One region of the Janthinobacterium sp. DSP2-3-3 genome, then DNA from elsewhere that is predicted to be linked to it. Evidence: riboswitches for the same ligand, from Rfam matches in the RefSeq annotation. Region 1 holds a riboswitch; the other holds the start of a gene.
What was found. A riboswitch is a leader RNA that binds a small molecule or an ion and turns the genes downstream of it on or off. The one in region 1 is predicted to bind thiamine pyrophosphate.
Positions count from the first base shown of each region.

Region 2: it holds a riboswitch for thiamine pyrophosphate, as region 1 does, so the genes downstream of both, thiC (phosphomethylpyrimidine synthase ThiC) here and ACP7DE_RS02300 (TonB-dependent siderophore receptor) in region 1, are expected to answer to the same signal.

Region 1 covers NZ_JAFCWA010000001.1:456,704-465,965, reverse strand. Annotated here, with positions in the region: gene ACP7DE_RS02330 (MFS transporter) at 1-384, opposite strand, end outside; gene ACP7DE_RS02325 (AraC family transcriptional regulator) at 512-1,333, shown strand; gene ACP7DE_RS02320 (TetR/AcrR family transcriptional regulator) at 1,697-2,332, opposite strand; gene ACP7DE_RS02315 (DUF2867 domain-containing protein) at 2,400-2,918, shown strand; gene pnuC (nicotinamide riboside transporter PnuC) at 3,013-3,624, shown strand; gene ACP7DE_RS02305 (AAA family ATPase) at 3,624-4,172, shown strand; gene ACP7DE_RS02300 (TonB-dependent siderophore receptor) at 4,169-6,313, opposite strand; TPP riboswitch at 6,401-6,498, opposite strand; gene ACP7DE_RS02295 (iron-containing alcohol dehydrogenase) at 6,576-7,733, opposite strand; gene ACP7DE_RS02290 (hypothetical protein) at 7,876-8,181, shown strand; gene ACP7DE_RS02285 (Imm26 family immunity protein) at 8,275-8,754, shown strand; gene ACP7DE_RS02280 (ATP-binding protein) at 8,792-9,262, opposite strand, start outside.
Region 2 covers NZ_JAFCWA010000016.1:108,550-117,811, reverse strand. Annotated here, with positions in the region: gene thiD (bifunctional hydroxymethylpyrimidine kinase/phosphomethylpyrimidine kinase) at 1-722, opposite strand, end outside; gene ACP7DE_RS25250 (thiazole synthase) at 722-1,516, opposite strand; gene thiS (sulfur carrier protein ThiS) at 1,532-1,735, opposite strand; gene thiC (phosphomethylpyrimidine synthase ThiC) at 1,756-3,669, opposite strand; TPP riboswitch at 3,760-3,875, opposite strand; gene ACP7DE_RS25235 (hypothetical protein) at 3,984-4,238, opposite strand; gene ACP7DE_RS25230 (response regulator) at 4,278-5,084, opposite strand; gene ACP7DE_RS25225 (PAS domain S-box protein) at 5,113-7,356, opposite strand; gene ACP7DE_RS25220 (Crp/Fnr family transcriptional regulator) at 7,458-8,198, opposite strand; gene ACP7DE_RS25215 (putative bifunctional diguanylate cyclase/phosphodiesterase) at 8,437-9,262, shown strand, end outside.

The DNA of each region.
Region 1 (9,262 bases):
CGCCAGTACCGACGCGCCCAAACCCTGCACTGCGCGCGAGGCCAGCAGCATGGTCCCGGAAGTCGCAAAGCCACCTACCAGGCTGGCTCCAGTAAACAGCGTCAAACCCCACAGCAGAAGGCGCCGGCGCCCGTAGATGTCGCTGGCGCGTGCAGCGAGCAACATGAAGCCACCTAGCACCAGCAGGTAGATGTCGACTACCCACTGCAATTGGACAGATGACAGACCCAGGTCATCGCGCATCGCCGGTAGCGCGACGTTCACGATGGCACCGTCCACCACGACCATGAAGGCACACACGCAGGCGACGAAGGTAGCAATCCAAGTCGATACGCCGCTGCGCAGGAGTTGTGGCGGCATCGCCGGTACGGAAGATATAGACATTTATTGACCTCTCAGCACGATGACGGCGGCGACTGCCGCCAAAAAGTTCGGTAGGGGCTAAGTATGCCGAGCAATATGAAAAGTCATATAACGGTAAATGGACTTAAAATGGTGATAAATGGCCAAAATGAATCCTGAGCATGCGCAAGCGGAAGACGACTTCAGTGAGTGGTCTGATGGTCCTCGTCTGATCGCGTTGTTGGGGAATGACGCTCAGGGCAGCGAGTACCGCCTCGGAACACGCGAGTACGGTTTGCATCACCATCATCGAGGGCAGGTGTTCTGCGTAGAAGCCGGGCTAATCCATGTGCGAACAGCTCAAGGATCTTGGTTGCTACCGCCGAACCGCGCCGGCTGGATGCCGCCAGAGGTACCGCATCAAGTACGTGTCAGCGGTGCTCTTGCCGGCTGGAGCTTGTTCATCACCCCGGAATCCAGTGAGTGCTTGCCGAACCAGCCTTGCGTGATCGGCATCACTGAGGTGTTGCGCGCCTTGGTGCGCCGAGCCGCCGAATGGGACAAGTCCGATCAGCTGGCGTCAGACCAAGAGCACGTCGTTACCGTCATCCTTGACGAAATCCGTCGTGCGCCGCATGAGTCGCTGCACTTGCCAATGCCGACAACTGCCCGGCTGGAGCGCATCGCTCGGGCGATCTTGGACGATCCAGGTTCGATTCGAACGTTGGAAGCTTGGGCAGATTGGGGCGCGATGTCGGCTCGAACGCTGCGCCGTCAGATGCTGGCTGAAACAGGCCTGAGCTTTGCCCAATGGCGCCAGCAGGCACAACTCACGCACGCCCTGGAAATGCTTGCGCGTGGAGAGTCGGTTACGCATGTTGCCGACACGCTGGGCTATGCCTCACCGAGCAACTTCATCGCCATGTTTCGCCGTTCCTTCGGCGACTCCCCAGCACGATACTTTGCAGCGCGTTCTGTTGGTGGCAGCTGAAACATTGTCATCAATCGGATGCGACGGCGGCCATGTCTTGAGACGCCGCGAGCAGCGGCTTCGTGACCTTGTCCTCTACGGCTGGTGGGAGCCATCGAGGCGATGTCATCCAATGGAATGACATCGCTGCCGCCCGAGCTCCCATGATGGTGAACCCGCTTGCTTCCTAGGGAAACTCGCTGCGGCGAGCCTCAGCGAACGTCAGCCAAACCCAGCGGTGTGATGCCATCCTCTGGCAATCAACGCCAAGCTCAAGACGGTGCAGGGTTTACGTTTAGGACTGAATCTTGAGTTGAGGGGCACTTCTGGCCTGCAGCGAAAGCGGATCTTGGTATGTATCCCGATACCGAGTTCTGTCTGATTTTATTGTTCTTGTCCCGCTTTATCCCTGGCCTGCATCAATGCCTGCACCGGCAATTGAAAAAAGCGCGGCACCATGGCTGGCGACAGGTCGTCGCCGCTCCCCGCCATGGCCAGGCGCCCGCTCAGCAGCAGCATCACGTAGCCGTGGCCCAGCGACCAGCCGGCGCTGGCGGCGGCCTTGTCCCAGCGGGGAGCGAGGCCCGCTTCGCGCACGGCCTCGCCGGCCGTTTGCAGCACATACTGAAAGCACGCTTGCGCCGCTTCCTGCAGGGCCGGGAACTGGCGCACGTCCTGGTGCTCGAACATCAGCCGGTAGTGGGCCGGCGCGGCCAGGGCGAATTCGATGTATTGCTGGCCTAGCAGCTGAAAGCGCTGCTCGGCGGGCAGGCTGCCCGGCGGCGGCAGTTCAGTCTCCCATTTGGCGATCAGGCTGGCGAAGCCGGCCGCCGCCACGTCGGCCAGCAAGGCTTCCTTGCTGGGGAAGTGGCGGTACACGGCGGCGACCGACACGCCCACCGTGCGCGCCAGTTCGCGCAGCGACAGGGCGGCGTCGTGCTGCTGCGCCAGTTGCGCGATGGCGATGGCGACCAGGGTGTCGCGCAAGTTGCCGTGATGATAGGTGCTGCTTGTCGTCATTCTATGTTATCGCTGTTCACATTGTCGTGTATGATGGCCATGTTATCACTGAAAACATCGAGAGCACATGCAAGAGATGAACATCGCCGTCCGCGCCGTGGCCTTGCCGCCGGGCGCCAGCATCGCCCCCTTGTACCAGGGCAGCAACCTGGCCGATGCGTATGCCGCCGACCTGCCGAACGCGCGCGCGCGTGAGCTGGACATGGAAAGCCTGGCGCGCCAGCTGCTGGGTAGCCAGCCGCGCTGGGCGCAATGGCTGATGGTGCTGCGCGACGCCATCGTGGCGCGCTTTGGCATCAAGACGGCCAAACAAATGGAAGGCAAGCCGGGCAAGCGCATCGGCATCTTTCGCATCTACGCCGTCAGCGACGATGAAATCATCGTGGGCGAGGACGACAGCCACCTGGATTTCCGCCTGTCCGTGCTGCGCTACCGCGACGCGGGGCGGCATGGCAGTGTCACCGTGTCCAGCGTCGTGCATTGCCACAATCGGGTGGGACGCGCTTACATCCTGCTGATCCGGCCCTTCCACAAGCTGATCGTGCAGCGTTCGCTGGCGCGCGCCGTCAAGCGCGGCTTTGCCTGAGGGGGCGGAACAGGGAAGGGCGTGACGCTGCGGGCAATCTTGCTTATTCATGGCCGGTATTGCATACTGCACCACCAGCCTCATCACGATTCCCATGAACGATACGCTTCTCCTGCTGGGTTTTGCCACCACGCCGCTTGAACTGATTTCCTTTGTCCTGGCACTGACAACTGTTGCGCTGAACATCCGCCAGAATCACTGGGCGTGGCTGTTCGCCATCATTTCCTCGGCCGCCTACGGTTTCGTCTTTTTCGAATCGCGCCTGTATGGCGACATGGCCTTGCAACTGCTGTTCATCAGCGTCTCGTTCTGGGGCTGGTACCAGTGGCTGCATCCGGCCAGCGGCGGCAAGACCCTGCCCGTCACCCGCCTCGATGGCCGTGGCTGGCTGGCCTGCGCCGCGGGCTGGCTGGTCGGTTTCCTGCTCATTGCCTGGCTGCTGACGACGACGGACACGGACGTGCCGCATGCGGATGGTTTCCTCACGGCAGGCAGCCTGGTCGGCCAGTTTTTGTTGTCGCGCAAGAAGCTGGAAAACTGGATCGTCTGGATCATCGTCGATATCCTATATGTGTGGCTGTACCTGCACAAGGACCTGACCCTGACGGCCATCCTATACGCGGTGTTTGTCGTCATGGCCAGCATCGGCTTGCTGGCTTGGAGAAAGTCGGCACCGGCCGCGCCCGATGCCATGGTGCTCAAGTGATGGCGCCTTGCGTGCGCGTGGCGATACTGGGCGCGGAATCGTCGGGCAAGTCGACCCTGGCGGCCGCCTTGGCCGAGCGCTACGGCACCGTCTGGGTGCCGGAATACTTGCGCGAGTTCGTCGAGACGCAGGGCAGGGTGCCCGTCGCAGCCGACCAGTATGGCATTGCGCTGACACAAGTCGAACGTGAAACGGCCGCTGCCGCGCAAGCGCGTCACTTCCTATTCTGTGACACGACGCCCTTGATGACGGTGGTCTACAGCCGCCATTACTTTCACGGTGCCGATGCGCAACTGGCGGCGCTGGCCGATGCCACGCAGTACGACGTGACGTTGGTGACGGCACCCGACAGCCCGTGGGTGGCCGATGGCTTGCAGCGCGAGTCGGAAGCCGTGCGCCAGCTGATCTACCGCTACTTGCTCGACGAGCTGGACGCGCGCGGCATCGTCTACCAGGTGTTGCACGACAGCCTGGAAGCGCGCCTGGAACAGGCGGCGCCTTTGCTGCAGCAGGCGCTCGCTGCGGCGCCTGTCATTTCCTTCAATTAAAAGTCGAACTGCGCCGACACCTTGAACGTGCGGCTGGCGCCAGGGTACAGATAGCCGTCCGATTCCGGCGTCACGTCGCGCCAGTAGAACTTGTCGGCCACGTTGTTGACGGCGGCGCGCAGCACGGCGCGCGTGCCGGCGATGCGCGTGGCGTAGGCGGCGCCCAGGTTGAACACGTTGTACGACGGCACGAAAGTGGTGTTGTTGTACTCAAACGCTTTCTTGCCCGCATATTCCCAGCTACCGTTGACGCTCAAGCCCGCCACCTGTTGTACGGCATAGTCCGCATGCACGGCCGCCTTGAAGGCGGGCACGTTCGGCACGCGCTTGCCATCGAGGTTTGCATTGCCCGTGTTTGATTGCTGGCTGTTCAGGGCCGTGAGCGAGACGCCCAGGTTCAGGTCGCGGGTCGCCTTGCCTTGCGCGGACAATTCCAGGCCACGGTGCTGCGCCTGGCCTTCACGCACGAAGTAGCCGGCAGCGTTCTGGAATTCCAGGCCCTTGCGGATCTGGAACAGGCTGGCCGCCAGCATGAAGTCCTGCGTCACATCCATCTTCACGCCGAATTCGATCTGCTTCGAGCGGCTCGGTGTCAGCTCTTCGTTGGCATTCATCGCCTTGCGGTCGGCCGTGCCGCCATGTTCCATGCCCTGCGAATAGGCCGCATACATGGACACATTGTCGAGCGGGGTGTAGACCAGCGATACGTTGGGCAGCAGGAAGTCGTGCTTGGCGCGGATTTCCTTGTCGGCCTTCAACACATACTGGTAGCCGTCGACATTGATATGGCGCAAGCCGCCATGCAGCTTCCAGTTTTGGGCCAGGCTGACGATATCCTGCACGAAGACGGAGTTTTCCGTATCCTTGCGCACCAGGCGCACGGGGCCTTGTACGCCCGTCGACATCTCGACTATTTGCGGGCGGTAGATGTTGCTCACGCCAGCCCAGTCGTACACGTACAGGCCGGCGCGGTCCTTGCGGCGGAAGGTCGAGACGCCGGCCGTGAATTCGTGGCGCAGGGCACCGGTGGCAAACTTGCCCTGGATCATGGCTTGTGCGCTCAGCGGCTTTTTCGTCTCGCCCAGGCTGCGGTAGTCATACACGTCGTAGTCGCCATTGCCGCAAAATCCCGGGTACAGCTCTTGCGCGCTGCAGCCATACGGGAAGGCCGTGTAGTCGTCGCGCTTGAACGAGTGCTGGTTGGCCGACACGGTGGCGTGCCAGTCGTCATTGAAGGCGTACTGGAAGCGCAGGCCGATATTGCTGGTGACGGTTTCCACGGGGCGCGTCCACGGCTGCAAGTTGAGCATGGCGTCGGCGCTGATGCCGGTCGGCAAGGTGGTGTTATTCAGTAGCTGGAAGCCGGGCGCCGTCGCCTGTGCCTTGTCCTGGTAGTCGGCATCGATTTGCAGCAGCGCTTGCGGCGATATTTGCCAGTCGAAGGCGCCGGAAATGAAACGACGGTTGCCATCCGCACCCTTGATGTAGGAACGCAGGCGCTCGGCAGCCACGTTGACCCTGTAGCCGAAGCGCGTGTCTTCCAGGCGGCCGCCCAGGTCGACGGCGCCGTACAGGGTGCCCCGTTCGCGCGTTTCCACGGTGACCGTGCGCAGCGGCGCGGCGGTGGGGCGCTTGACGATGAAATCGATCACGCCGCCCGGTGCGGCCACGCCCGCCTGCAAGCCGGCCAAGCCCTTCAGCACTTCGATGCGCTCCTTGTTTTCCAGCGGAATTTGCGTGTCGCCGGGAATGGCCACGCCATCCTTGCGGTAGCTGGAATTGTTGTCGAGCTTGAAGCCGCGGATGGAAAATTGCTCCGCATAGCCGACGGCGTTGTAGGCGTCGTTGATGCTGGTGTCGAGCTTGACGGCATCGCTGAGATTGCGGATTTGCAAGTCCTGCATGTCTTTTTGCGAAATGACGGTGACGGACGCCGGCGTCTGCAGCAGCGGGGCGTCGGAAAAACCGCCCACGGAGGCGCGCTTGGCGGCTGGCGCCTTGCTGGCCGTGACGACAACTTCGGTCATGCTTGGCGTATCGGCCGACACTTCGGCGGTGTCATTCGCGGCCAGGGCAGGCGTGGCAAACGCGTGCAGGATGGCCAGGGTCAGAACAGAAATAGATAAATTCGGTGTGGACATAGATTGCTCGTGGTTCAAGCCGTCTCCGGGAAAAGAGCACGGCAGGCTGCTTGTTCGGCTGGCGCCAACGCAGGAGCTATCAAAGGAGGGAGGTACTTTGCGCTTTCCTTCGCTGGCATTATCCAGATCAGGTACGAAGGGTATCTCTCACCCGGATGACTGCTCCAGGACCCCTAGCGAAATGACAGCTTAGCATGAAGCACGGCCAGCTGTCCCGCTGGCTGACCGTTTTACAACAGTGTGGCAGATTCTATAAACTAAGCTACAGGCTCAGTTCCAGCACCTTGCGGCTGACGGCGGGCGTGATGTCGCGCTGTTCGCCCAGCGCCGTCATGCCGTGCGCTTCCAGGGCGGACACGACGGCATCCACGCTGGCATGGTTCAAGCCGTAGTCGGCCAAACGCGTCTTGACGCCCATGTGGCGGAAGAAAAATTCCGTGCGCGCGATGGCCGCCTCGATGCGGCCATCTTCGTCGCCGCCATCGAGGCCCCAGACGCGGGCCGCATATTGCAGCAGCTTGGCGCGCTTGGCCTGCTTGCGCACGCGCAGCATGCTGGGCAGGATGATGGCCAGGGTTTGCGCGTGATCCAGTTCATACAGGGCCGTCAATTCGTGGCCGATGGCGTGCGTGGACCAGTCCTGCGGCACGCCCACGCCGATCAGGCCGTTCAAGGCCAGGGTGGCGCTCCACATCACGTTGGCGCGCACGTCGTAGTCGTCCGGGTGCGACAGGGCTTTCGGGCCTTCCTCAATCAGCGTCAGCAGAATGCCTTCGGCGAAGCGGTCTTGCACCGAGGCATTCACCGGGTAGGTCAGATACTGCTCCATGACATGCGCAAACGCATCGACGACGCCATTGCCCACCTGGCGCAGCGGCAAGGTAAATGTTTTCGACGGGTCCAGCACGGAGAACTTCGGATATACCTTGCGGCTCATGAACGAGCGCTTTTCCTGCGTGGCCTTGCGCGTGATCACGGCCGAGCCATTCATTTCGGAACCCGTGGCCGGTAACGTCAAGACCGTGCCGAAGGGCAGGGCGGCCTCGACGATCTTGCCGCCTTTGGCCAGGATGTCCCACGCCTCGCCCTCGTGCAGGGCGGCGGCGGCGATGAACTTCGTGCCATCGACCACGGAGCCGCCGCCGACGGCCAGCAGGAAATCGATGCGCTCGCTTTTCACGAGGGCCACGGCCTGCATCAGGGTTTCATAGCTGGGATTGGGTTCGATGCCGGCAAATTCGAGCACCGTATGGCCGGCCAGCGCCGCCCTGACTTCATCGTAGACGCCGTTCTGCTTGATGCTGCCGCCGCCATAGGTCATCAGGACCCGCGCCTGCGGCGGGATCAGGCCGGCGATGGCGGCGATCTGGCCCTGGCCGAAGAGGATTTGCGTCGGATTGTAAAAGTCGAAATTGAACATGGGGCTCCTGCCGCTGAGGTTTAGGCTGTTGCTGAGCCATGATTATGGCCGAATGGGTGGAAACGTGTCGTGGACGCTTGAGCTTTTTGCCCGCACGGTGGAGAATGCAGCCGATGTCACCACCACGCGAAAAGGAATGCGCATGACCACCGTCCCACTGGAAGAATCAGGCTTGCCGGCCACGGCACTCGACATGCACCGCGCCATCGGCGCAACCATCGCTGCACTGCAGGCGCTGGACTTGAACAGCCAGCGTTTCGAAGCATGCACGGACCCGGAACTGCGCCGCGTGCTCGCGCATGCAGGCGACACCAGCCGCAAGGAAGCGGCCATGCTGCTCGAATGGATGCGCCGCCGCGACGCGCGCCTGGACACGGCCATGAAAGAAGCGCTGTTCAAGGCGGGGCCGATTGTTGCCCAGTATCACTATGACGAGAAAATAGTGTAACTATTGGTTTGTTGCTGTGGCGTACCATGCGCCACTTTCGCCTTGCATCGCGTAGACTGTGCCCCGAACACGATTTTGGGGGAGTTTGCAACGATGAGATCATTACCATACCGAGAAGGCAGCTGGTTTGCCGTGCCCCTGCCGGGCGGCGGCTATGCCGTCGGCGTGGTGGCGCGCAGGGCGCCTGCCGGGCGCATCATGCTGGCATATATGTTCGGCCCGAAGCGCGATACTTTGCCGAGCCTGGAAGAACTGGAAGGCTTGCGGCCGGAACAGGCCGTGCGCCGACTGCGTACGGGCGACATGGCCTTGCTCAACGAGCGCTGGCCCCTGCTGGGCGACAGCGGCCACTGGGAGCGCGATGCCTGGCCCATGCCGGCCTTTATCCGCCGCAATGAATCCTTGCAACGCGCCTGGCGCGCCAGCTATGCGGATGCCGACCCTGCCAAGCTGAACCGTGAGGAATCGATTCCCTTCGATACGCCGGGCATGGAAAGCGATTCGCTGTACGGCTACGGGGCGACGGAATTGTTGATGAATAAATTGCTGGCGCCGGAGCGGGCGTCCGCCTGAAAGCAGGGCACGGCATGGCCGTGCCGTGCCCCTTCGCTTACACCGCTGGCAAGCTGATCTGAAACGCCAGGCCGCCGCCTTCGCGGTTACGCACTTGTAAGTCAGCGCCATGGCGCAGCAGCACGCGGTCGACGATGGCCAGGCCCAGCCCGGCGCCATTTGCTTGCCCGCGCGCCGTGTCGAGGCGGGTGAACGGTTTCAGCAGTTGCTCGATCTTTTCCGCCGGCACGCCGGTGCCATGGTCTTGCACCTCGATAATCACCTTTTTCATGCCGTGGCTGGTGCGCACCTGGCAGGCGATATCGATTTCCGTTACGTCGCTGCCCGGCGTCTTGCCATAGCGGCGCGCATTCTCGATCAGGTTGTTCAGCACGCGGCGCAAGTCGGTGGGATTGCCCATCGCATGCGCGCCTTCGGCGATGCTGGCATTGATCTTCAGGTCCGGCAGGCGCATCGCCTCGCGCGTCATGTCGCTGAGCAAGCCGCTCAGGTCGACATCGGTAAAGCT
Region 2 (9,262 bases), on a different contig from region 1:
GCCAAGGCCGCATGGCAATAGGCTTGCGCCAGGTCTAGCGCTTCGGGCAATGCCTGGCCCAGCGCCAGGCGCGCCGCAATGGCGGAGGCCAGGGTGCAGCCGCTGCCGTGGAAGGCGCCGGGCAGGCGCTGCCAGCGCCACTCACGCTCCCCGCCGTTGGCATCGAACCAGCGGTTGATAATCGCCTCACCGTCGCCGTGCCCTCCCGTCACCAGCACGTTCTTGCAGCCTTGCGCGCGCAAGTTTTCTTCGCCACCGAGGGCCAGCGCTTCCGGCCCGTTCGGCACGATCACGGTCGACACGCGCAACAAGGGCGCCAGCGCCAGCACGGCATCGTCCCGGCTGAGCACGTCGCCATGGCCGCTGGCCAGCACGGGATCGAGCACCACGGGCAAGTCCGGCCGTGCCAGCCGCAATTGCGCGATCAGTTGCGCAATGACGGCCGCATTCGCGGCGCTGCCAGGGATGCCGATTTTCACGGCGCTGATCACCATCTTGTCGATCAACGCCTGCGCCTGGCGGCGCAGCAATTCCGGCGCCACCGGTTCGACAGCAAACACGCGATCGTTGTCCTGCACCGTCAGCGCCGTGATCACCGGCAGCGCATGCGCGCCCTGCGCCGCAATGGCCATAATGTCGGCGGCCAGACCGGCGCCGCCTGACGGGTCGAGACCGGCAAACACCAGCACAACCGGACGATACGGCAGACGCTGTTGTCCCATCACGCCAGGTGGCCCGCCATCGGCGACGACGGCGAAGCGGCGAACTTTCTCGGCATGCGTCCCGCCAGAAACGCCTCGCGCCCGGCCCGCACGGCCAGCTTCATCGCATGCGCCATGCGCACGGGGTCGCGCGCGCCGGCAATGGCCGTATTCATCAGCACACCGTCGCAACCGAGCTCCATGGCGATGGCCGCATCCGACGCCGTGCCCACGCCAGCATCGACGAGCACGGGCACTTTGGCCTGGTCTATGATCAGCGACAAGTTCCACGGATTCAAGATGCCCATGCCCGAGCCGATCAGGGACGCCAGCGGCATGACGGCCACGCAGCCGATGTCTTCCAGAATCTTTGCCTGGATGGGGTCGTCGCTGCAGTAGACCATCACGTCAAAGCCATCCTTGACCAGCGCTTCGGCTGCGATCAGGGTTTCCGGCATGTGCGGAAACAGGGTCTTTTCATCGCCCAGCACTTCCAGTTTCACCAGATTGCGCCCACCCAGCAGCTCGCGCGCCAGTTGCAAGGTGTAGACGGCATCTTTCGCGTTGTAGCAGCCGGCCGTGTTCGGCAATATCGTGTACCGGTCGGGCGGCACGAAATCGAGCAGGCTGGGCGCGTTCGGGTCTTGGCCGATATTCACGCGGCGTATCGCCACCGTGATGATTTGCGCTTCCGCCGCGTCCGTCGCTTCGCGCGTCTGCGGCAAGTCCTTGTACTTGCCGCTACCGACCAGCAGGCGTGATTGATATTGCTTGCCTGCGATGGTCAGCAGGTCGTCGTTGTTATTACTTGTCATTGCTTTTTCCTTAGTCTAGCCGCCGCCGATGGCGCGTACAATTTCAACTTGGTCTTGCACCTGCAAGACCTGTCCCGGCCACGCCTTGCGCGGCACCACGTTACGGTTGACGGCCAGCGCCAGCGCCTGGTTTTCCAACGACAGCGCGGCGATCAATTGATCCAGGGTTTGCCCCGGCGGCACCTGGTGCGGTGCGCCGTTGAGCGTGATGGATATCAATGCAGGCATCACGCTCTCCTTCAGACCTTGCGGTACAGCTCGGCACCGTTCTTGATGAACTCGATGGCCTTGATTTCCATGCCCTGCTTGAGCGCCTTGTCTTCCGCGATGCCCATGCCGGCCGCGTACTCGCGCACTTCCTGCGTGATCTTCATCGAGCAGAAGTGCGGGCCGCACATGGAGCAGAAATGCGCCACCTTGGCCGAATCCTTGGGCAAGGTTTCATCGTGGAATTCGCGCGCCTTGTCCGGGTCCAGGCCGATGTTGAACTGGTCGTCCCAGCGGAATTCGAAACGGGCTTTCGACAGGGCATTGTCGCGGATTTGCGCACCCGGATGGCCTTTCGCCAGGTCGGCTGCGTGCGCCGCGATTTTGTAGGTGATGATGCCATCCTTGACGTCCGCCTTGTTGGGCAGGCCCAGGTGTTCCTTCGGCGTCACGTAGCACAGCATGGCCGTGCCATACCAGCCGATCATGGCCGCGCCGATGCCGGAAGTGATGTGGTCGTAGCCGGGCGCAATGTCGGTGGTCAACGGCCCCAGCGTGTAGAACGGTGCTTCGCCGCACTGCTCCAGCTGCAAGTCCATGTTTTCCTTGATCAGCTGCATGGGCACGTGGCCCGGGCCTTCGATCATCACTTGCACGTCGTGCTTCCAAGCCACTTGCGTCAGCTCGCCCAGGGTCTTCAGTTCGCCCAGCTGCGCTTCATCGTTGGCATCGTAGATGGAGCCGGGGCGCAAGCCGTCGCCCAGCGAGAACGAGACGTCATATGCCTTCATGATTTCGCAGATGTCTTCGAAATGCGTGTACAGGAACGATTCCTGGTGGTGCGCCAGGCACCATTTCGCCATGATGGAGCCGCCGCGCGAGACGATGCCGGTCAAGCGCTTGGCCGTCATCGGCACGTAGCGCAGCAGCACGCCCGCGTGGATGGTGAAATAGTCGACGCCCTGCTCGGCCTGCTCGATCAGGGTGTCGCGGAAAATTTCCCAAGTCAGATCTTCGGCCTTGCCATTGACCTTTTCCAGCGCCTGGTAAATGGGCACGGTGCCGATGGGTACGGGGCTGTTGCGCACGATCCATTCGCGCGTTTCGTGGATATGCTTGCCGGTGGACAAGTCCATCACATTGTCGCCACCCCAGCGGATGGCCCAGGTCATCTTTTCCACTTCCTCGCCTATCGACGAGGTGACGGCCGAATTGCCGATGTTCGCGTTGATTTTCACCAGGAAATTGCGGCCGATAATCATCGGCTCGACTTCCGGGTGGTTGATGTTGGCGGGAATGATGGCGCGGCCGCGGGCGATTTCCTCGCGCACGAATTCCGGCGTGATTTCGGCCGGGATGCTGGCGCCGAACGACTGGCCAGGGTGCTGGCGGCCCATCAGCTCGGCCAGGCGTTCGCCCATGGGGCCGGAGGCTTTCAACTCCTTCAAGTACTCTCCGCGGCGCATGTTTTCACGGATGGCAACGAATTCCATTTCCGGCGTGATGATGCCGCGCCGGGCATAGTGCATCTGCGTCACATTGGTGCCCGCCTTGGCGCGGCGCGGCTTGCGGTGCAGGTTGAAACGCAGTTCGGCCAGCTTCGGGTCCGCCAGGCGGGCAATGCCATAGTCGGAAGTGGGGCCGGGCAGCTCTTCCGTGTCGGCCCGCTCCATGATCCACGGCAGGCGCGGCGTATCGAGACCCGAGCGGATGTCGATGTTCACGTCCGGGTCCGTGTAGGGGCCGGAGGTGTCGTAGACGTAGATCGGTGGATTCTTTTCGCCGCCAAACGACGCTTCCGTGTCGGACTGGCTGATCTGGCGCATGGGCACGCGGATGTCGGGGCGGCTGCCTTGCACGTAAATCTTGCGCGAATTGGGCAGCGGCGCGATGGCGGCTTCGTCGACCGTGGCGGTGGCGGAGAGGAATTTCAGGTTGGCGTTCATTTTGGCTCCTTGGCTAGACTTGCAGCTAGACTATTTATAGCCTGGAGCCAGCTAAGGAGGTTCGGCTGCGCGCACGCGGAAAAGCGGGGTGCGTTCATCCTAAAGCTTCCCTTCGCTGGCATTATCCAGATCAGGTTCGGAGGGTATTTCTCACCCGCGCTTGCACCGTGTTTCCACAGCGAAAGGCAGGACCCCTAGCGTTTGCCGCCTTGCGGCAGCGAGCCAATTATACGCGGTTCACGCCGCGCGGCCAGATGATTTCTTGCAGCTGTCGTCTTTGTGCATCTGCTGCAATGCAGCAGATGCCAGCACGCTTATTTCTTCTTGCCCCAGCGCCAGCTGGTCGGTTCGCCCTTCAGCTGGCAAATGAAAATGAGCACGGCAACGATGGCCGCTTCATACACGATGTAGCCGACCAGCATGGTTTGCGGGGGAAACAGGAACGCGCCGCAGGCGAACAGTGCCAGCGCGGCCAGGAACACCAGCCAGCCCTGCCAGGTGATGGGCAAGCCCCAGCCCCAGCCATAGGTCTTGGCGGGAAACCAGTAGGAGGGAGATTTGTCAGCCATGATGCTTTCCTTGTGGATGTGAATATCCACAAGTATAAATCAGGCGATACGCAAGCGTTCCGTGACATCGAGGCCGATGCCGCGGTAGCCGATGAAGCGGCTGCCATTATCGAACATCGGTTCGCCGCTGACCTGCAGATACTGCGTGCTGCCATCGAGGTTGGCGCGGCTGTAGATGAAGTCGAGGAAGGGTTCACGCGCGGCAATCTTGGCGTCGAGCAAGGCGCGCTCGGTGGCGTTCCAGCGCTGCGGCTCTGCTTCGCTGCCGATGCCCAGCATTTCGGCCACGGGGCCGGAAAAGCGCGTCAGATTGCCCTGCGCATCCTGTTCCCAGTACCAATCGGACGACAGTTCCGTGAAGCGCTGGAAGCGCGCTTCGCTTTCGCGCAGTTCCGCCGTGCGCTCTTCCACCATCTGTTCCAGCGACTTGTTGTATTCGGCCAGCTTCTGGTACAGCAAACGCACTTCCAGCATGTTGTGGATGCGCGTCTTCACTTCCACCAAGTCGAAGGGTTTGCTGACGAAGTCCTTGGCGCCCGCCTGCAGCGCGCGCAGCTTGTGGCCGGGCTGGGCCGTGATCACCAGCACGGGCAGATAACTGCCCGCCTCGATGTCGCGCAAGCCTTCCATGACTTCGAAGCCATCCATTTCCGGCATCTGCAAGTCGAGCAGGATCAGGTCGTAGCGGTGCTGCTGGTGCAGCGCGTGCACGGCTTGTGGGTCCATGGTGGAAGTGATGCGCGTGTAGCCGGCATTGCGCAGCACCTGTTCCAGCAGCATGACGTTGGCTTCCTGGTCGTCAACGATGAGAATGCTGGCGTTCAGGATCTCGGTGGCTTGAAGCATGGCGGTATTCCTAAAATGAAGTGCTGAATTAGCGTACTGCGTGAGTGTCATCGACCAGGCCGTGCGCGGCCGCATGGTGCAGGGCTACGTCGAGCGCCTCCATGAATTCGACGACCTTGATCGGCTTGGTCAGGTAGCGGAAGAAGCCCGCTTCCAGGCCTTTCTCGATGTCGCGCGGCACCGCGTTGGCCGACAGGGCCATCACGGGAATGTGGCTGGTGAGCGGATCGTCGTGCAAGATGCGCAAGGCGCCATAGCCGCTGATGCCGGGCAGGTTGATATCCATCAAGATCACGTCCGGCTGATACGTGCGCGCCAGGTCGATGCCCAGATGCGCATCGATGGCGGTCAGCAGTTTCAAATCGCTGCGGCGGGCGATCAATTGCTCCACCAGCGCCAGGTTGGCCGGATTGTCTTCCACGTACAGCAAGGTGCGCTGGGTTTCCTGGTCTTCCGGTGCCACAGGCAAGACCTCGCCCGGTTCCAAATGCAATTCGGGCGCGCGCGAGGCCTTGAATTCGACCCAGAAAGTGGTGCCCAGGCCCACCGTGCTGTCGACGCCAATCTGGCCGCCCATCAGTTCGACCAGCTGCTTGGTGACGACCAGGCCGATGCCCGTGCCCTCTTCCGTGCTGCTTTCCTGACCCAGGCGGTTGAAAGGCTGGAACAGCTGACTCATCTGTTCGGCGTTCAAGCCGGCGCCGCTGTCGCTGACGCTGGTGCGCACTTTGTCGCCGCGCTGGCGGCAATCGACTTTCACGCTGCCGCCGCTCTGGTTGTACTTGATGGCGTTCGACAGCAGATTGATCATCACCTGTTTTACGCGCGTACGGTCGGCATGCACATAAAAAGCCTGGCCGCAGCGGGGGAAATGCATGCTGATGCCGCGTTTTTCCGCCTGCGGCGCGATCATCGCCTGGCAATCCTGCAGCACGTCAAGCAAGGACATCGCCTCTTCCGACATGGTGACCTTGCCCGATTCGATCATGGCCAGGTCGAGGATTTCATTGATCAAACGCAAAAGATACCAGCCGCCCTTGAGGATCTGGTCGATCGAGCGCTGCTGCGGCACGCTCGGTGCCGGCGTCTCAGACGCCATCAGCTGGGCAAAGCCCAGCACGGCGTTCAAGGGCGTGCGCAATTCATGGCTCATGCTCGACAGAAACTCGGACTTCGCCAGGTTCGCCTTTTCCGCCGCCTGGCGGGCCTTTTCCATTTCGATATTCGTGTCTTGCAACGCTAGTTCGAACTGCTTGCGTTCCGTCACGTCGCGCGCGGCGGCAAACACGCCCTGCAGCTTGCGGTTGCGGTCGTGGAAGGTCGAGGCGTTGTACGACACTACCGTCTGCTTGCCGTCACGTGCCAGGGCCGTCAGCTCGTAATTGGTCACTTTGCCTTCACGCAACACGCGCGCGATGGCTTCCTCGGCCCGGTCCGGTTCCGTAAAGTAATTCTTGCACGGCGCGCCGATCAATTCGTCGCGCGTACAGCCCGTCAGCGCTTCCATCTGCTGGTTGACGTCGCTGATGATGCCGCGCGGGTCCGTCGTCATCAGAGCGTCGATATTCGATTCAATCAGCGAGCGCGTATAGAACTGCTGCTCGCGCAAGCGCTGGTCCAGCAGCGCCTGTTCCGCCTCGACCTGCTTGCGCGCCGTATTATCTGTGCCGATCAGCAAGTAACCGATGACCTTGCTCTGCGCGTCGCGCAGGGCAGTCACGGACACGATGGCGGGGAAGCGGCTGCCATCCTTGCGGATGTAGGTCAGCTCATAAATGTCTTCGATACCGCGCGTGGCCTTGAACACCAGCGCTTCCACGCCGGGCGTGATGACGGTATCGAGTTCCGAGCTGAGGGCGGCGGCGCGCGCAATGATTTCTTGCGCGTCGGAAATACCGGCCGGCGTCAACTTGTCGACCACGTCGCTCGCTTCATAGCCGAGCATGCGTTCGGCGCCCACATTGAAAATCTGGATAACGCCCTGCGCATCGGTGGCGATGCAAGAGAAATTGGCGCTGTTGAAGATCGCATCCTGCAAGGCGCCCGCCTTGAGCAGCTGGCGCGGCAGGCTGGCCGCCACCGTGCGCCGGTACAGTGCCGCGAGCAGCATCAGCAGCAGAAATACCAGCGCGTCGATGGCGCATGCCGTCTCGAACGGCGCGCGCCAGGCCAGCGCGCCGACGGCCAGCAGCACGACGGCGCTGAACGAAAATGCCAGCGCCATGGGCCAGCGCGAGGGCGCGCGCGGGGGGATATTTTCGACAGATTGCATGATGAGCCTGGGCAATGACTACGATAAGAGGAAGAATGTGGTACTTAATGCAATTTTCAGTGCGGCAATTTTCAGTGCGGCAATGTTCAGTGCGGCAGTGTTCAGTGCGCCTGGCGCTGGCGCACGTCCGACAGCAGACGCGTGAACTCCTTCTTCACCACGCCATAGCATTCGCACACATTGCCTTCGAGACCGGCGCGGTCCAGCACGGAGATATGGCCGCGCCGGTAACTGATGAAGCCACGCGCCTGCAAGCGCCCGGCCGCTTCCGTCACGCCTTCGCGGCGCACGCCCAACATATTGGCGATGAGTTCCTGCGTCATGGTCAGTTCGCGGTTCGGCAGGCGGTCCATGGTCAGCAGTAGCCAGCGGCACAGCTGCTGCTCCACCGTATGGTGGCGGTTGCACACGGCCGTCTGCGACATTTGCGTGATCAAGGCTTGCGTATAGCGCAGCAGCAAGCGCATGACGGGGCCGGCGCGGTCGAATTCTTCCATCAGCAGGTGCGCCTTCAAGCGATAGCCGACGCCTCCCGTCTGCACGACGGCGCGGCTGGGGGTCGAGTTGCCGCCCATAAACAGCGACACGCCCACCACGCCTTCATTACCCACGCCGGCGATTTCCGACGAGCCGCCATTTTCCAGCAGATAGTGAAGAGAAACGATGGCGGTGGTGGGAAAGTACACATGCTGCAGCTTGTCGCCCGAATCGTAGATCACGTCGCCCAGCAGCATGGAGACTTGCTCCAGATGGGGGGCCAGGCGCGCGAAATCGGCGTCGAGCATGGCGGCGAGTAAATGGTTTTGATTCGGGTTGTGCAGCTGGGCATGCGGACTCGACATGGGCAGTTTTCCTGGTTTCCAGTCGTCAGCTAGGGGATAAATGAAAGACGTCCGAACGAGGGCCGCTATATGCAGCAGCCTAACACGGCGTTTGCACAAGCATGCGACTATATTTCTTGCGGGTATGGTTGTCTGTTCGCCAGCGAACGGACGGCCACGTGCCCCGCGCCCTACAGTCAGTCACTGCCAGGGCTGCCGGATCATGGATCGGCACCGGCGCTGCCTACCGGACGCCATCATGCAATCATTCTTCACACGCATCTCCATTTCCGTTTCCACCTCCGCACTGATCACCTTGGCGGTCGGGCTGTGCCTGACGGCCCTGTGCTACGCCTCGGCGCGCCAGATCGAGTCGGAAAGCAGCCGGCTGCTGCTGCTGCAGTACTACGCCAGCGCTCACGCGCTGGGCACCGCCCTGCTGCCCGCCAGCGGCATGAGCCTGGACGCCAACCATCGCGGTTCTCTGTACGTGCTGCTGGGCGGATTACTGTCGAGCCTGCTGGCAACGGCGTATGTGTTTCAGCTGGTGTCGCGCAATGTCGTGATTGCCCGCATCACGGGCGAACGCACGGCAGCGCTGCAGTTTGCCAACTTGCGCCTGTCTGAAGACATCGCCGCGCGCATGCACAATGAAAAGTCGCTGCGTTTGCGCGAACGCATCATCGAAGTCTCGGCCAATGCCGTCATCCTGTGCAGCGCCGATGCGCCGGGCTTCCTGATTGAATACGTCAACCCCGCCTTCGAGCGCATCACCGGCTATGCGGCCGGCGAAGTCATTGGCCAGCGCCTGGAAGACTTGCAGGGTCCCGAGCAAGGGCGGCAAGACATGCATGAGATTACAGCCGCCCTGCGCGAACAGCGCGAAGGCAAGGCCATCGTGCGCAATTTCCGTAAGGATGGCAGTTGCTACTGGAGCGAATTGTTCGTCGCGCCCGTGCGCGAAGATGGCGATGGCCCCGTCAGCCACTTTGTTGTAGCACAATACGACATCAGCACCGTCATGCGCTTCGAACAGGAGATGGAATTCCAGGCCAGGCACGATATCCTCACAGGCCTGGCCAACC